Regions from separate parts of the Ruegeria sp. HKCCA6837 genome, predicted to be linked through region 1. Evidence: riboswitches for the same ligand, from Rfam matches in the RefSeq annotation. Region 1 holds a riboswitch; the other holds the start of a gene.

Region 1 (7,826 bases):
GATCCGGCGCAACTCGGCAAACACATACCCATCTGGCAAATCCGGGTGCTGCTGCTCAGATTTGTCTACGAACTCCCCTAGTCCGGTCAGGTCCAGACCTTCTGCCGTCCAGGCCGAGATATCCACGGCAAACAAAGGCGCATCTTCGGCGGTCAAACCCAAAAAGACCGGGGCCTCAACTACCCCTTTGGGGCCATCGCTGACCAACGGATGCGTCATCGGCAGCAAAGCAAGCTGATCCAGCCCGTCACCTTCAACCAGAACTTTGCCGCGCCACACCATCATGCATTGCGTGGCCGGGTTGTTTGTCGCTTCTTCCAGAAGTTCAGCGCTCCCGCGAATATGGGCCGCCCGATCCAGGCCCGAGCCGCCAAACGTCACCTGCTCTGCGTGTTTCATTGGGTTTCCTTTTGGTTCGGGGCACAGGGCTGTCATGTCACAGCCTGCGTTGCAATGGCAATTCAATCCTTTGCGCTACACATCGCCGCCGTCGAAAAGCCGCATGGCGGCCTCGGAAAAATCATTTAAGTTACGCTCTATGCTATTTAATCAATAACCCTTTTCAAAAGCAGACTATCCAAAGTGAAGCAAAACCCATTGACGCAGGTGCGCCCCGCGAAAAACTACGGGCGTGTCCGCATTCTGGCAACGACTGACCTGCATATGCACCTGACAGGTTTTGACTATTACACAGACACCCAGGACCCGACGCTTGGGTTAACGCGCACCGCCAGCCTGATCCGAAACGCCCGTCAACAAGCCCATGACGCGTTGGTCCTTTTGGTGGACAACGGCGACTCTATTCAGGGTACACCTCTGGGCGAATGGGCTGTCCGTAACGACACACCGCATCCGATGATGCAGGCGTTCGCGGCGCTTGGTTACGACGCCATCGGCCTTGGAAACCATGATTTTGGCTTTGGGCTGTCAACCTTGGACGACATCCTCGCACAAGCGCCATGCCCGGTTTTGTGCAGCAACTTGCTTCGCTCGGGCGGCAATCAGATCTGGCAGAGCCATGCAATCCTGGACCGAATCGTATCTGTGAACGGCACCGAGACACCCATTCGCATCGGCCTTATTTCTGGTCTTCCCCCCCAGACCGTCCGCTGGGAAGAACATCACCTGAACGGAGAGGTAACAGCCAGCGGTATCTTCTCAACCGCGCGCGACCTGACTGGGCTTCTGCGCAATCAAGGGTGTGATCTGATAGTGATGTTGGCCCATTCAGGCCTGGGTCCGGCGGATGCTTCTGAAGGCATGGAAAACGCCGTCATCCCCCTGGCAGCTATAGATGGAATCGACGCAATTGTCGCCGGGCACACTCACTTGACCTTTCCAGGCGGCGGCCACGGCGACGCCTCGTATCTCGATCAGGAAAAAGGGTTGATACATGAAACACCGGTTGTCATGGCCGGTTCCGCGGGGTCGTATCTTGGCGTAATCGATCTGGTTGTTACACCTCGGCCAGATGCCGGGTTCAGCGTTACGGATTGCCACGTTGAACTGCACCCTGTCTGTGAAAATGGCGCTGAGGTCGATGAAGACGATGACTTGGTGCGCCTTGTTGCCAATGCCCATCGTCAAACCCGTCGCGCAGTGGCCAAACCTGTGGCGCACGTGGCTGACACCATGCACAGCTATTTCAGCTTCTGCGCACCAGATCGCGGGCTGGCCCTGGTTGCCGCGGCACAGGCTGCAGCTCTGCGTCCTTTCCTGCATGGATCCGCCCCGGGCGAATTACCGCTTTTGTCAGTCGTGGCTCCCGGTAAAAGCGGCGGCCGCGCAGGCCCCAGGCACTTTACGGATGTTCCGGCAGGAGAAATATGCCTGCGCCATGTTGCGGATCTGTATCCGTTTCCCAACGAACTGCGTGCCATCCAGATCAGCGGCGCAGATGTGCTGGACTGGCTTGAAATGTCGGCAAGCATGTTCAACCAGCTTGCCTGTGATGTCGAAACGGATCTGATCAACCCCAAACGCGCCGGGTACAATTTCGACGTCATCTTTGGCCTGACCTATAAAATTGATCCGTCGCAACCAGCGCGCTTCAACGCCGAGGGGCGCATGATCGATCCTGCTAACAGACGGATTCGCGACCTGAAATACGCAGGCCAGCCGGTTCTTCCTGAACAGAGATTAGTGCTGGCCAGCAACAATTACCGCGTCAGCGGTGGTGGGCATTTCCCCGCCGCTTCCACGGCCCAACGCATCAATCTGCCGTCGCTGGACATCAAGGATTTGGTGCGGGATTACCTGTCCGATCGCCTTCCGCCTGATCCAATCGCGCAGCAACCTTATCCTTTTGTGCTGGCACCCCAAACAGGTACACAATCCGTGCTTCGAACCGGTCCGGGTGCGTTAAAACACATTAACGAATTGCGCCCGTTCAAAGCCAGACTGCTGGAATCAGATTCCAATGGGTTCGAACGTATTCGCCTGACATTCTGACGGGTTGTCTTTTGCCCACACCTTCCCTATATCCAGACTCGAGAGGTTGGCGCGGGCGAGCGCCTCGCCAACCTGGTCAGGTCCGGAAGGAAGCAGCCACAACGAGCCCCGCTTGGGTCGATGTCCAACCTCTCACTTCATGAACCTTAGCCACAGGAGGGCTTTATGATTGTAACAAAAACCCTTCGGGCAGCGCGGTTCTGATCTCACACTACTTGCTGACTGCCTGAACACATGACCCGGGGATGCGCGATCGCCATCCGTTGGGATTGCTGTTTCTGACAACAGGCAGACCAATGAATTCTTCACTTTCGGACCTTGGATGGTCCTCTCACTTTGCCGCGCAACACGCGGCTCATCCTTCGTGCACGCCTTTTCGCATCGCTTCCGTTCATAGGGACCGCCTGATCGGGCTGAATCCGCAGGGCGAATCTCCATTGCTGACCCTTGATCAATCGACCGGCAGCTATGCCGTCGGAGACTGGGTTCTCACGGACGACGACAATCGCGTGCAACATCTACTCGACCGGCGCAGCCTGTTGCACCGGCGCGCCGCCGGTACAGGCGCTGCGACGCAACTGATCGCTGCCAATGTCGATGTGCTGTTCATCGTCAGTTCGTGCAACGCTGATTTCAACCTGCCCCGGCTAGAGCGTTATCTGGCACTTGCACATCAGGCAGGATGTTACCCGGTTGTTGTCCTGACAAAGGCTGACCAATCGGATGACCCCAATCGTTTCTCGGAACAGGTGCAGGCTCTGGACCCGTTTCTGACAGTTCTGGCGATCAACGCGCTAGACCTAACGGAATTGGAAAAGGTCTTATCCTGGTGCCCCAAAGGCCAGACCGGAGCACTGGTTGGGTCGTCAGGCGTTGGCAAGACGACATTGTCCAACGGCTTGACCGATCAGGATTTGGCGACGTCAGGTATTCGCGAGAACGACGCTCGCGGTCGGCACACAACCACGGCGCGCGCGTTACACCGGATGCGCAACGGCGGCTGGCTGATTGATACGCCTGGAATGCGCGCATTGCGTCTGCTTGAAGCTCAGGACGGTATCGACGAGGTGTTCTCGGACCTCGCCGAACTTGGCCTGAACTGCCGTTTTTCAGATTGTCAGCACGAATCCGAACCAGGCTGTGCTGTACAGCGGGCGATCAAACAAGGCGTGCTTGACCCTGCCCGCTTGGATCGATGGCGAAAGCTTCGGCGCGAAGATCAGCGCAACTCGGAAACCGTCGCCCAATCCCGGGCACGGGACAAAGCGTTCGGTAAGATGGTGCGGGGTGTCATGAAGGATCGAAAACTGCATAAAGGGCGTTAAGCAAAAAATACTCGGTAATTCAAAAGTCGAGCCTGATCACGCGATCAGGCTCGGCCAAACTGCCGCATTACGCCGAGCAAAAGCTCCGATATGGCCAATCTCTGACAATCCGAAGTCATCAGACCTAAGCAGGTGCCGCTTAGCCTCGGCGCCATAAAGGTCGGCAAGCCGCCAGACAGCTTCGGGCGGGACCATCTGGTCGTCCTCGAAAGTGAACAAATCCACGGGTCTACCGGAGCCGTCCCAACGCGCCTCAGGAAGGTTTTGTCCGATTTCAGGTACATAATTCAAAGGAGCCGTGCACCATTCGCGCCATTGCCAGTAGACCGAGCCCGGCAAGTCCGCACCAAACCCGATCGCATTTCCCGGCAGATAGCCAAGTGCTTTGACCAGTACCGGTGCGTGTCCATACCAGAAAACACCGGCCAATCCACGGTAAGGCCATGGGTGATCACTGAGGGTTACGAGCCCCGAACACACGCAAATCATCCGATCGATTTGGTCGATGTCGGGCTGAACAGGCCCCAGCATCGCACCAACGGAATGACCAATGGTCCATTGCTGCGCATCAGGATAACGCCTGCGCATTTCCGCCCGCGCCGCTGGCATGTCGATCAAAGCCCAATCCGCCATTGTTGCACGCGCATCCTTCATACGGCCGGTCAGAGAATGCCCGAAATCCCGGTAGTCATAGGTCAGACACGCCATACCCCGCTCGGCCGCTAGCCACTGTGCGAAGTGGCGATAATAGTCGCGCGGCACACCCGTTGCACTATTCAGCACAACCACGGTTTCAGGCTCTGACAGCGGTCGGTACAACCGTGCTGCAAGGGTCGTGGACCCGGATGGGAAAAGGAAATCTTCAGCCAACACCGTCTGCTCTGCGTCCAACATGATCCCTGACCCTGCACTGAAAAACTGAATTGCTTGGCTTCAATATTTTAAACACTAAAGAGGAACGTTCCCCCCATCCAGCATGACCACACGTCGGGGTAAAAGATCAGCTTGACTCGGAACCGGATCAGACGCTAGCGATTGTGTGATGGTTCCTGTCCCCCACAAGGGGTCGGGATGAAAAGGGAACACGGTGCGGTTCAGTCTGGTCATCCGGGCGCAAACCAAATCCGCGACTGCCCCCGCAACTGTAAGCGGTGAGCGATGCCAAAACACCACTGGCCCCTAGGGCTGGGAAGGTCGGCAAAGCCATGACCCGCAAGTCAGGAGACCTGCCATCGGAACTGAAACCGAAACTCGGGCGGGGTGTCCGGGCAGGTCCTGACAGCACGTTGCCGTCCCACCTGACCCAACTCTCCTGCCCACCACGCGCGGAGGGCGCAGGATGATCTGGAAGACGAAGACGCATGAATACAGTGCAACGGTGTGTCAGCGGACGGGCAAAACCTGCCCTGCCCTGGCGCGGCTGGCACGCTCAATTTCCGAGGCGATGAAGCAGGCCACAGCCGCCACAAGCGACGGGTTCGAGTTTGAAGGTGGCAGTGAATTGTCACATTGCACGCAAGGATGCCACGCAACTTTCCGAGCGCAATCAGACAGAATTCGCATCTTTTGCGATACACAGCCTGAAGCAGAGCCGCAGGACCTGAACGCTTACGCCGATCTGATCTTTGGAAACACGTTCAGCGCCTTGCCATCCGGCATCATTACAGACCCACCCTGCGCGATGATCGAGGTTGCAAAGCTGCGGCCTCGCAAACCCGTGCACGCGCCTGAACAGATTTCGGCCTAAGACTATACGACTTGAGCCTGAAAATTCTGTGCTGCCCAGGCCAACTGGGCATCAGTTTCCACGGCACAGGGCCGCAGGGCTCGCAAACGCTCCAGTGCTTTGTCTGGCTGTTCGCCGCATTCGATCATCAGCCGCAGGACAACCATTCCAGACCTGCCGCAGCCGCCCCGACAGTGCACCAGCACCCGCCCTCCGCCCGTCAAAGCGTGCCGGGCGGCAGCGCTGATCGAGGGCCACGCCTCTTCAACTGCAGGCGTAGGGGCGCCAAAGTCTTCGATCGGCAGATGCACCCACCGGCTGGCGCGGCCTTGAATATCGCTGCCGAATTCCTGCGCCCCGTTTTGGAGCATCTCGACGTCCGTTGTCATTGAAACAACCAGCCCCGGCTTCCATGCGGCAATCGTATCCAGATCCCTTTCATAATCCCCGCCCCGTCCGGGCATCGATGTCAGGGCAAGTGTACCCCCCGCGACTTGCAGGGCATAGATAACCAGTTGCGACATGAACCAGTGTCCTCCACCAAGAACTCTTAACGAAAATGCACCATAAATTTTGTTGGACCAGCTTAGTGCGAATCCGGTCAGAATCTAAATCAAAAATCATCGCGCCTCGCGGTGGACGCGGAAGGCAGCGGCCACTACGCTGAGCCGAAGCACCGAATCCGACCGAGAAAACATGACCGACACGCCCAGCCCCGCCTATCAGGTTCTCGCCCGCAAATATCGCCCGGAAACCTTTGCCGATCTGGTGGGTCAGGATGCCATGGTGCGCACCCTGAAAAACGCGTTCGAAGCGGACCGAATTGCGCAGGCTTTCATCATGACCGGCATTCGCGGCACCGGAAAAACCACCACCGCACGGATCATCGCCAAGGGTATGAACTGTATCGGGCCCGACGGTAATGGCGGCCCGACGACCGAACCTTGCGGCCAATGCGAACACTGCGTGGCGATCATGGAAGGCCGCCACGTCGATGTGATGGAGATGGACGCCGCCAGCCGAACTGGCGTGAACGATATTCGCGAGATTATCGACAGTGTCCGCTATCGCGCCGCCAGCGCGCGTTACAAGATATACATCATCGATGAGGTCCACATGCTCTCGACCAGCGCTTTCAACGCGCTGCTCAAGACGCTTGAGGAACCGCCCGAGCATGTGAAGTTCATCTTTGCAACCACTGAAATCCGCAAGGTGCCGGTCACAGTTCTGTCCCGCTGCCAGCGCTTTGACCTGCGCCGGATCGAACCCGAGGATATGATCGGCCTTCTGCAAAAGATCGCGTCAGCGGAAGGCGCTGAGATCGCAGAAGATGCGCTGGCGCTGATCACGCGCTCCGCGGAAGGGTCTGCAAGGGATGCAACCTCGCTGCTGGACCAGGCGATATCGCACGGGGCGGGTGAAACCACTGCCGAACAGGTTCGCGCAATGCTGGGCCTTGCGGACCGTGGCCGCGTTCTGGACCTCATGGACATGATCCTGCGGGGCGACGCCGCAGGCGCACTGACAGAACTCAGCGGCCAATACGCAGAAGGTGCTGACCCATTGGCTGTCTTGCGCGATCTGGCTGAGATCACACATTGGGTGTCCGTCGTGAAGATCACGCCAGACGCCGCCGAAGACCCAACCGTTTCTCCGGACGAACGGAGCCGTGGCCAGCACATGGCAGAGGCCCTGCCGATGCGCGTTCTGACCCGGATGTGGCAGATGTTGCTGAAAGCGCTCGAAGAAGTCTCGGCCGCGCCCAATGCCATGATGGCCGCTGAGATGGCCGTTATCCGCCTGACCCATGTTGCTGATCTGCCCAGCCCTGAAGAACTGGTCAAACGGCTGCAGGACGCCCCGCCGCCTCCGGCAGGTGGACCTAGCGGCGGCACCTTGATGTCTCGGCAGGGTGCAACACCCGCGCAGGCCAGCGCCACCCCCGCATCCACATACGCCTCGGCCCCACGTGGTTCAAGCGGCGCGCCGGTTGCCGCATTGGCACAGGATGCTCAGACGGCCCTGGCCCGGTACCCGACCTTTGAGCACGTGGTCGAACTGATCCGCGCCAACCGCGACGTGAAGCTTCTGGTTGAAGTGGAAAACGGCGTGCGACTTGTGTCTTATCAGCCCGGTCGGATCGAGTTCACCCCAGCCACGAATGCACCGACAGACCTTGCGCCCCGGCTGGGCTCTGCCCTGCAACGCTGGACCGGAAACCGGTGGGCTGTCTCGATCGTCTCGAACGGGGATACGCCGACAATTGCCGAAGTGCGAGATGAGGCCGAGCTGGCCTTGAAGGCCGAAGCTGAAAAGCATCCTCT
Region 2 (7,826 bases), on a different contig from region 1:
CACGGGAATCGAAACTACCCAGATCCTCATTCCACAAGGATCGCGCACCATTTTCGAGCCTCTCAACATCCGAATGCAACCCTTCGGCGTCGACGCCTAGCTGGTCGCTGATCGCCAGCAGATCCCGCGCAGCGCGCAAGGTCGTGAATGTCATTGTCGGGTCGGCAACCCGAAACGGGTTTTTCTCCAACAGAGCCTGTTGGTTCCATCCGGCCTCTCGGCCAATCTGGACCAGTTTGATGTAACGATCATAGTCAAACTTGGTAGGGCGATCGTCGCTGTTCACATGCGCGATGTCCCTGCGCTGGTATTCCCCCACGTCAGAGGCGTCCATGCGCGCCATGGATTTATCCCAGTCAGGGGCATTGTCGCGACCTGCCTCCCAAGGGTGCGTCGTACAGACAGCGTCCTTTTCATCAAGCCGCCATTTCATGATCCAACGATGCCAGGCCAAAAGCTTTGGAAAGAGGACACGCAGGCGCTGGTCGCCCACCTTTTTGTCCTGCTCCCAAATTTTCCGAACCATCGTTGCTGCGATGGGTGGCTGAATAATACCCGACGACGGGATCGGGCCGTTGCAACCCCATACATCTGGGCCCGGAAAATACCCGTCGTCTTGCTTGTGGAACAGGATATGCGGCACCATGCCGTCCGCCCATTGGCCCGAGAAAAGCGTCTCTACTTCTGTCCAGGCGCGGTCGATGTCGAATTCGGCAAAGCCCACGGCGGCAATCGCGCTGTCCCAGTTCCACTGATAAGGATACAGCCCCTCGGTCGGGATTGTGTAACCCCCGCGATCATTGGCAATCAGGATATTGCGCGCTTCGCGGTTGTGGTTCGTATGTTGATTCATTTCTGTCATCCTTTGACGGACCCCGCAGTCAGGCCTTTGGTCATGAAACGTTCAAGCCCCAGGAACAACGCCATGATCGGCAAAGTGGCGATTACCGCGCCAGCCATGAGATGTTGTCGGGGAATTTCCGAGGAGTTCAGCATCGTGACGCCTCGGGTCAGGGTAAATTTCGACGGATCGTCCAGCAGCATGAAGGCAAGCAAGAACTCATTCCAGGCGATCATAAAGACATAGAGCGAGACCGAGGCCAGCGCAGGCAGGCTGAGCGGCAGGGTGATCTTCCAAATCACGGCCAGACGCGACAGACCATCCATCAGACCAGCCTCTTCCACTTCGGTGGGCAGACCACGGAAATAGCCTTGCAGCATGTAAAGCGCGACGGGGATCGTCGTGACCGGGTAGATCATGACAATGCCGAGGATCGAGTTCCGTAGGCCCGTAAGCGAAAACGCGATATAAATCGGCAGCGCCAGAACGATCATCGGAACCATGTAGATCAGCAGGATCGACCGCGAAAACGCCTTTTGTCCTTTGAACCGGAACCGCGCCACCGCGTAGGCACCGGGGACACTGAACAGCAACGTGATGAATACTGTCAGGACCGAGACGTAGAAGGACGTCCAGAGATAAGTGCCGAAATTGAAGTCGCGGAACAGCTCGGTATAGCTGCGGAACAGTGCAGTGCCCTGGCTCAGATCAACGGAGAAATCCAGCGGGTTCTGCAATAGCGCCTGCTGAGATTTCAGGCTGGTCATCACCATCACATAGAAGGGGATGACGACAATTGCCGTGAAAAAGATGTACCCGAATCCGGTGCAAAAGCGGATCACCGCATCTTCGAATTCATGGCGTGTCAGTTCGGTGAAGGGCAGTTCCTTAAGGATCTCGGCCAATGACAGGTGCATGACAACCGCAACAGCGATGACAGTAGTTAGGCTTGCCTGCAGCGTCGTATCCGGACCAATCAGAACGGGACCCAAACCGCTTAGGCAAGACAAACCCAGCAGCACAGAGATCGCCAAACGCGCCGGAGCATGACGCGCCGGAAACGCAACATAGGTAAGACCTGCCACCGCGCCCCAGATCAGGCTCAACCCCACCTGCGGGCGAAACGCTGCGCCCGTGGCGAAGGACATGGTGACGGAAACGGTGGTTGAAATGATGACCAACCAGAGTGCGCCCAGAACCGGGCCAGTGATGAAACCTTTGCGCATCACAAACCCTCCTCACGGCTGATGAAGCGGAAGAAGACAAAGCTGAAGGCGATCAGGCACAGCAGGATGACCACGGCCACCGCCGCGCCTGCCCCGATGTTTGAGATCGCAAACGCCTGCTCATAGACATTCACAGTCAGTGTTCGGGTACCCGCATTACCACCGGTCAGCAGGAAAATGTCGTCGAACTTGTTGAACGTCCAGATAAAGCGCAGAAGGAACAGTACCGACAGGATGCCCAACAATTGCGGGATGCTCAGCAACCAGAACTTCTGGAAGGGCGACGCTCCATCCATATCAGCGGCTTCATACATGCTGCTATCAATGGATTGCATCCGCGCCAGAATGAACAGGAAAGACAGCGGGAAATAGCGCCAGATTTCGAACACCGTGACCATGATCAGTGCCAGAGGGCGTTCGCCGAAAAAGTTGATCGGCGCACTGGTCAGACCCATCTGGATCAAGAGCGCATTGGCTGAACCCGAAAACGGATCAAACAGCGTGACCCAGGTAAAGGCCACCGCAATGACAGGAGCGACATAGGGAAACAAGTAAAGGCCCCGGATGACCCCCTGCCCTTTGAAGCTCTTGTTCAGCAAAAGCGCTGCAAACAGGCCCATAACCAAGGCGCCAATGGTCCCGAACACCGTGTAAAACAACGTTACCCAAAGCACGCCCCAGAACTCAGCTCCGTCAAAGACGCGAGCATAGTTTTCGAGGCTGAATTCAAAGTTGGTCAGAACGTTCGGTCCACTACCAGTCAAACGCGGTTCTGACGCTTCGACCACGTCTTCAAAGGCATCGGGATCGCCGTCGACGGCAACAGGAATGCGGATACGCTCACGCTGGCCCCCTTCCAGAGTGCCGAAGTCACAAAACAGGTCCTGCCCGTCCAAAACGCAGGGGGCGGCAACGTCCCCCGCAACGACACCGTCGGGCAGAACGTCACTAAGGGTGACGCCGTCGATTGCGATCTCCTGACTGGAGTTGCGCAGACGGTATTCAATCCGCAGATCGTCGCCCGATCCGCGCAGGCTTTCACGCACAACCGGTGCGGGTGGGCGGAGATCGGACAGGGTAAATGGCTTGAAGCTGATCCAGAAGATTGCCAGCAAAGGCAAGATCACCACAAGCGATACGCTGATCACGGTCGGAGCCAGCAGCGTCCAGGCCAGACGCGCCTCGCGTTTGGCTAACGCCCCGGTTCCGGTCGGTGGGGTGGCCGAAGTCATGGGGTACCTCGAAGGGTTAAGTGCAGCGGCGCGCACGCCGCTGCAGATGCCACTTGATTACTGAACCTTCGCCAGTTCTTCGTTCATGGCTGCAACCGCTGCGGCTGCGTCGATCTCGTCATCAATGTACTGACGTACAACACGATTGATGGCCTGAGAGTTGATCATTTTCGACGCCAGCGCCAATTGACCCTCGGCTACGCCCCAACGCTGCGCCACGTCCAGACCACCGACGATCTCATCGATCATCGCCTGTTCATACAACTCACCCAGCGGGGCTTTGCGATCGACACCAACGGGCAGTTCCGCCCAGGCTTCAGAGAACGCAGTCGGGTTATCCGAATTACCACGGCGCACCGGGAACTTACCCTCAGGCGCAATGGCCAGCGTCTGGGTATAGCCGTCATCCATAGCAAACCTTACGAATTCCATTGCCGCGTCGGTGTCCGCATCGTTGGTGATACCGAAATACCGCACATCACCCCAGGCCGCGCCATCGGGGTTCGACGGGCCGGACAGTTTGGTAACGATACCAGTCTTGCTGGCCAGATCGCGAGAGGTCGGGTCATCGTTGATGGTCGGCGGGGCGCTGTCCCGCAGACCGGCCAGTTCATCAAGAATGAAGGGCGACCAGATGATCATCGCGGCTTTACCGTCGAAATACAGCTCACGCGATTGCTTCCAGAAAAGTTCACCCGGAGGCGAGGCTTTGGAAATGGCCTTGTAGAAATCCAAAACCTCGGTGGTCTTGGCCTCATCAAGCGGCTGGAAGCCATCGGGGCCAACCGGGCTGACGCCGTTTGCCAGGAATACGTGCTCCAGCACCTGACTCATGAAGTTCTCGTCAACTTTGGTGGCCGAAACAAAACCATACATTTCTGGCGGGTTATGCAGCGCCTCAAGTGCGGCCTGAATATCTGCAAAACTGTCAGGCGCTTCCAGACCGGCCTCTTCAAAAAGGTCCTTCCGGTACACAACCATTTGCGTCCAGCCGTCCACCGGAACCGAGGCGGTTTCACCATTGAACGCCGCCATGCCCAAAGCACCCGGAGCGAAAGTATCAGCGCCCAGTTCTTCGATCACTTCGGTCGCAGCTTCGGTGTCCAGAATGCCAGCTTCGGCCCACGGCAGGGCGTACTGCAACGGGTGGTAGACCACATCTGGCAAGTCACCTGCGGCAAAGGCTGCGGTTGCGCGGGTGCCCAAATCTGTTTCTGTGACAGGGATCACCTCAACGGTTGTTCCGGTCTCAGCCTTGAACTGGTCGGCCATTTCCTGTTGTTTCGCCAGACGCTCGGGCTGCTCTTCGGTCGTCCAGAAACGGATCGTGTCCGCCTGTACCGACATGGCCGTCAGCGCCAGTGCCAACGAAGAGCCGAGCATCAGCTTGGCTGCTTTTGGTGTAAGTTTCATGGTCGGTTTCCTCCCCGATTGTCTTCCATGGATCGTTTGATTTTTTTCGCCAACTCGTTCGAGGTCAGCAGCGGCGGTCCGTCAGAGTCGCGTTCAATCAGCACCGCCTGACTGAGCTCGCGCAAAGTTGCGGGCTCTTCTCCTCGGGTCTGACGTATCAGCATCGTAGCAAGGCGTTCACCTGCCCGTTTAGAGTCGACGCTGAACGTCGTTAGCCCGGGGCTGGCGTATTGGCATTCCGGGACCCCGTCATATCCAAGAACCGAGACATCGCGCCCGATCTCAAGGCCAAATTCTGCGCAGACAGAGTAGCTTCCCAGTGCCGCTTGGTCTGTCGCAAATACAATCGCGGTCGGCGGGACAGGAAGACGCAATAAAGCGCGCGCTTCAGCGGCCCCTTCTTCGCGGGTGCGGGCCCCTTCGCGTATCAATTCGGGATCAACTGGCAATCCTGCGTCCCTAAGCCCGTCGACATAGCCATCCCGACGCAGGTGGCTGTAGTTGAACTTTGGATCACTGCCGACAAACCCGATACGGCTGTGACCAAAACGGGCCAGACGTTCGACCGCGTCGCTCAAGGCTGTTTCCCCGGAAATATCAAACCACGACGTATCGTCCTGAAACCCGACCTGACCATAGCCAGTCCGCCCGTAAAGGATGAACGGCACCTGCAAGTCCTTCAGGTATCCAACGCGCGCATCATCGACTTCGGTTCGCGGCAGTATAAATCCGTCGGCCTTACGTTCTTCAACCAAACGGCCCAGCATGTTCAGCATATCCTGTTTCGACTTCGCGGTCGAAATTGTCATCGTCCAGTCAGACGCACTGGCAGCTTCACAAGCCCCTGCCAGAAAGTCTTGGAAAAACGGATTGTGCCGATCCGGTTCTTCACTGTTGATGACCATTGCAATGGCACGCACGCGCCCCGTTCGGATGGCCTGAGCGTGGCTGAGCGGGCGATACCCCATCTTGCGCGCCGTCACCTCAACCCGCTTTCGCGTTGATTCTGAGATGTCGGAATACCCATTCAATGCCCGCGACACCGTGCTTTTCGAAAGGCCGAGTTGATCGGCCAGTTCATCAAGCTTCACCCGTCCAGTCGCCGAGGCGCGCCGGGAACGGATTTGTCGCTGTCGCGTGTTGAGATTCGCTGTCATTCCATCATTTTGTGGTTCCGAAACCGGTTTCGGCAACGGAAAAATCTATTTTTGTGCGGTTTGAAAAATTCGGGTTTCATAAGTCGGAATACTGATGCTTCGACTTCAACTCTGTGGTCACCGCACCGATTGGCAGGCTATAGCAATGACAACCTCCATGCACAGTACCGCAAAAAAGCGAATTATATACCTTGCTGAAATTCGGTATTTCCCTAAGCGATGCCGCAAACGAGAGTTGACCGTGTACAAGTTTTTCTGCCATCAACGCACCATGTTCGGTTCCGGGGACTCACCCGGAGGCAATAGGGAATGCAGTGCGGCTTTTTCTTCGCCAATTCTGCAACTGCCCCCGCAACTGTAAGCGGCGAGCGCGGCTGATCGTGCCACTGGGATATGCCCGGGAAGGCCAGCCAAGCGTTTTGACCCGCAAGTCAGGAGACCTGCCGAACATGCGCCCTCAGAAGGGGCGTTGATCGTCGGCGACGGGGTGTGCGCCGAAACTGTTTGCCTATTTGGGCAAATGGTTTCGCATTCCCCTATGTCAAAAACCAATGCGTGCCGGGGAAGGCGCGACTTGAGAAGGGCTTGTTTGTGAAACACTTTTTGTTGGCGGCAACAGCTGCCATTGCATTGCCTGCTATTGCCCAGGCTCATTTCCTGCTGGAATACACCCAAGATACCATGATTGATCGTCCCGGCGACGTTCCGGTCAAGTTGGTCTTCTGGCATCCCTTTGAAGCCGGGCATGTAATGACCCTCGAAAAGCCAGAAGAATTTTATGTGATCCACAACGGCGAAAAGACCGATTTGTTGGGTACGTTGCAAGAAACCACCTTCGAAGGCCCCGAGAACACGGCCAAGGCCTTTTTGGGCTCGGTTCCAGTGAAACGTTCCGGCGATTACGTCGTGGTAACGGTACCTGCGCCTTATTATGAGGAATCTGAGGATATCTATATCCAGCAGATCACCAAGGCGTATCTGAACCGAAACGAGCTGCCCACCGACTGGGACCAGCCGCAAGGTCTGGCCACAGAAATTCTGCCGCTGAACAAGCCCTATAACATCATCGCTGGCTCGACCTTCACGGGACGTGTGCTGAGCGAGGGCAACCCAGTGGCTGGCGTAGAGATTGAAATCGAATACATGGCCGCGGAACCCGACTTGGCCGGAAACGGCGCAAAAAACGCAACTGCTTCCCCATTGCCAGGCGGCGCACTGGTCGCGATTTCGAACGAGAACGGCTATTTCACCTTTGGCGTGCCAAAAGCAGGCTACTGGGGTTTCGCCGCGTTGGGTTCGGGCCCGAAGACCGAACATGAAGGCAAAGAACTAAGTCAGGACGCTGTGATCTGGATCCGCGCCTGGGATCTGGAGTAACCCATATGCATATTGTGGACGGAGCCCTTTCGAACCCTGTTGTGATTGGCGGCGCAATCGCGGCAGCAGGCGGGATCGCCATGGGGCTGAAATCGCTGGACCTAGATCGCATTCCCACTGCGGGGGTGTTGTCAGCCAGCTTTTTTGTCGCCTCACTGATCCATGTTCCGATCGGCCCGTCCTCTGTGCATTTGATCCTGAACGGTCTGGCCGGGCTTTTGCTCGGCTGGGCGGCCTTTCCGGCGCTTTTTGTTGGCTTGCTGCTTCAGGCTGTGTTCTTCGGCTTTGGAGGACTGACAGTGCTTGGGATCAACACAGTCAACATCGCCCTTCCGGCGGTGCTTACATGGATAATCTTCGGTCGTCTGATCGCCAAGGGCACGCCTGTTCAAGGAGCAGTTTGGGGCGGCATAGGCGGCGCTTTCTCAATCGCAGCTACGACGGCTTTTGTCGCAGTATCGCTGGCGCTGTCGGGCGACGAATTCCTGCCGGCTGCGAAGCTTGTGTTATTTGCTCACGTCCCTGTCATGGCCGTCGAAGCGGTTCTGACCGGGTTCGCCATTTTACTGGCTCGTCAGGT

Evidence for each region. A riboswitch is a leader RNA that binds a small molecule or an ion and turns the genes downstream of it on or off. The one in region 1 is predicted to bind cobalamin.
Region 2: another riboswitch for cobalamin. It lies ahead of GOV91_RS07700 (DUF4198 domain-containing protein); the one in region 1 lies ahead of GOV91_RS14515 (hypothetical protein).

The regions. Positions count from the first base shown of each region.
Region 1 is NZ_WQGD01000010.1:47,442-55,267, forward strand. Features, by position in the region: gene nudC (NAD(+) diphosphatase) at 1-399, opposite strand, end outside; gene GOV91_RS14495 (bifunctional 2',3'-cyclic-nucleotide 2'-phosphodiesterase/3'-nucleotidase) at 583-2,451, shown strand; RNA gene ffs (signal recognition particle sRNA small type) at 2,491-2,589, shown strand; gene rsgA (ribosome small subunit-dependent GTPase A) at 2,748-3,776, shown strand; gene GOV91_RS14510 (hypothetical protein) at 3,813-4,670, opposite strand; cobalamin riboswitch at 4,803-5,025, shown strand; gene GOV91_RS14515 (hypothetical protein) at 5,116-5,523, shown strand; gene GOV91_RS14520 (protein-tyrosine phosphatase family protein) at 5,526-6,026, opposite strand; gene GOV91_RS14525 (DNA polymerase III subunit gamma/tau) at 6,199-7,826, shown strand, end outside.
Region 2 is NZ_WQGD01000004.1:8,113-15,938, reverse strand. Features, by position in the region: gene GOV91_RS07725 (hypothetical protein) at 1-853, opposite strand, end outside; gene GOV91_RS07720 (carbohydrate ABC transporter permease) at 859-2,067, opposite strand; gene GOV91_RS07715 (carbohydrate ABC transporter permease) at 2,067-3,299, opposite strand; gene GOV91_RS07710 (ABC transporter substrate-binding protein) at 3,357-4,712, opposite strand; gene GOV91_RS07705 (LacI family DNA-binding transcriptional regulator) at 4,709-5,869, opposite strand; cobalamin riboswitch at 6,129-6,332, shown strand; gene GOV91_RS07700 (DUF4198 domain-containing protein) at 6,461-7,246, shown strand; gene cbiM (cobalt transporter CbiM) at 7,252-7,826, shown strand, end outside.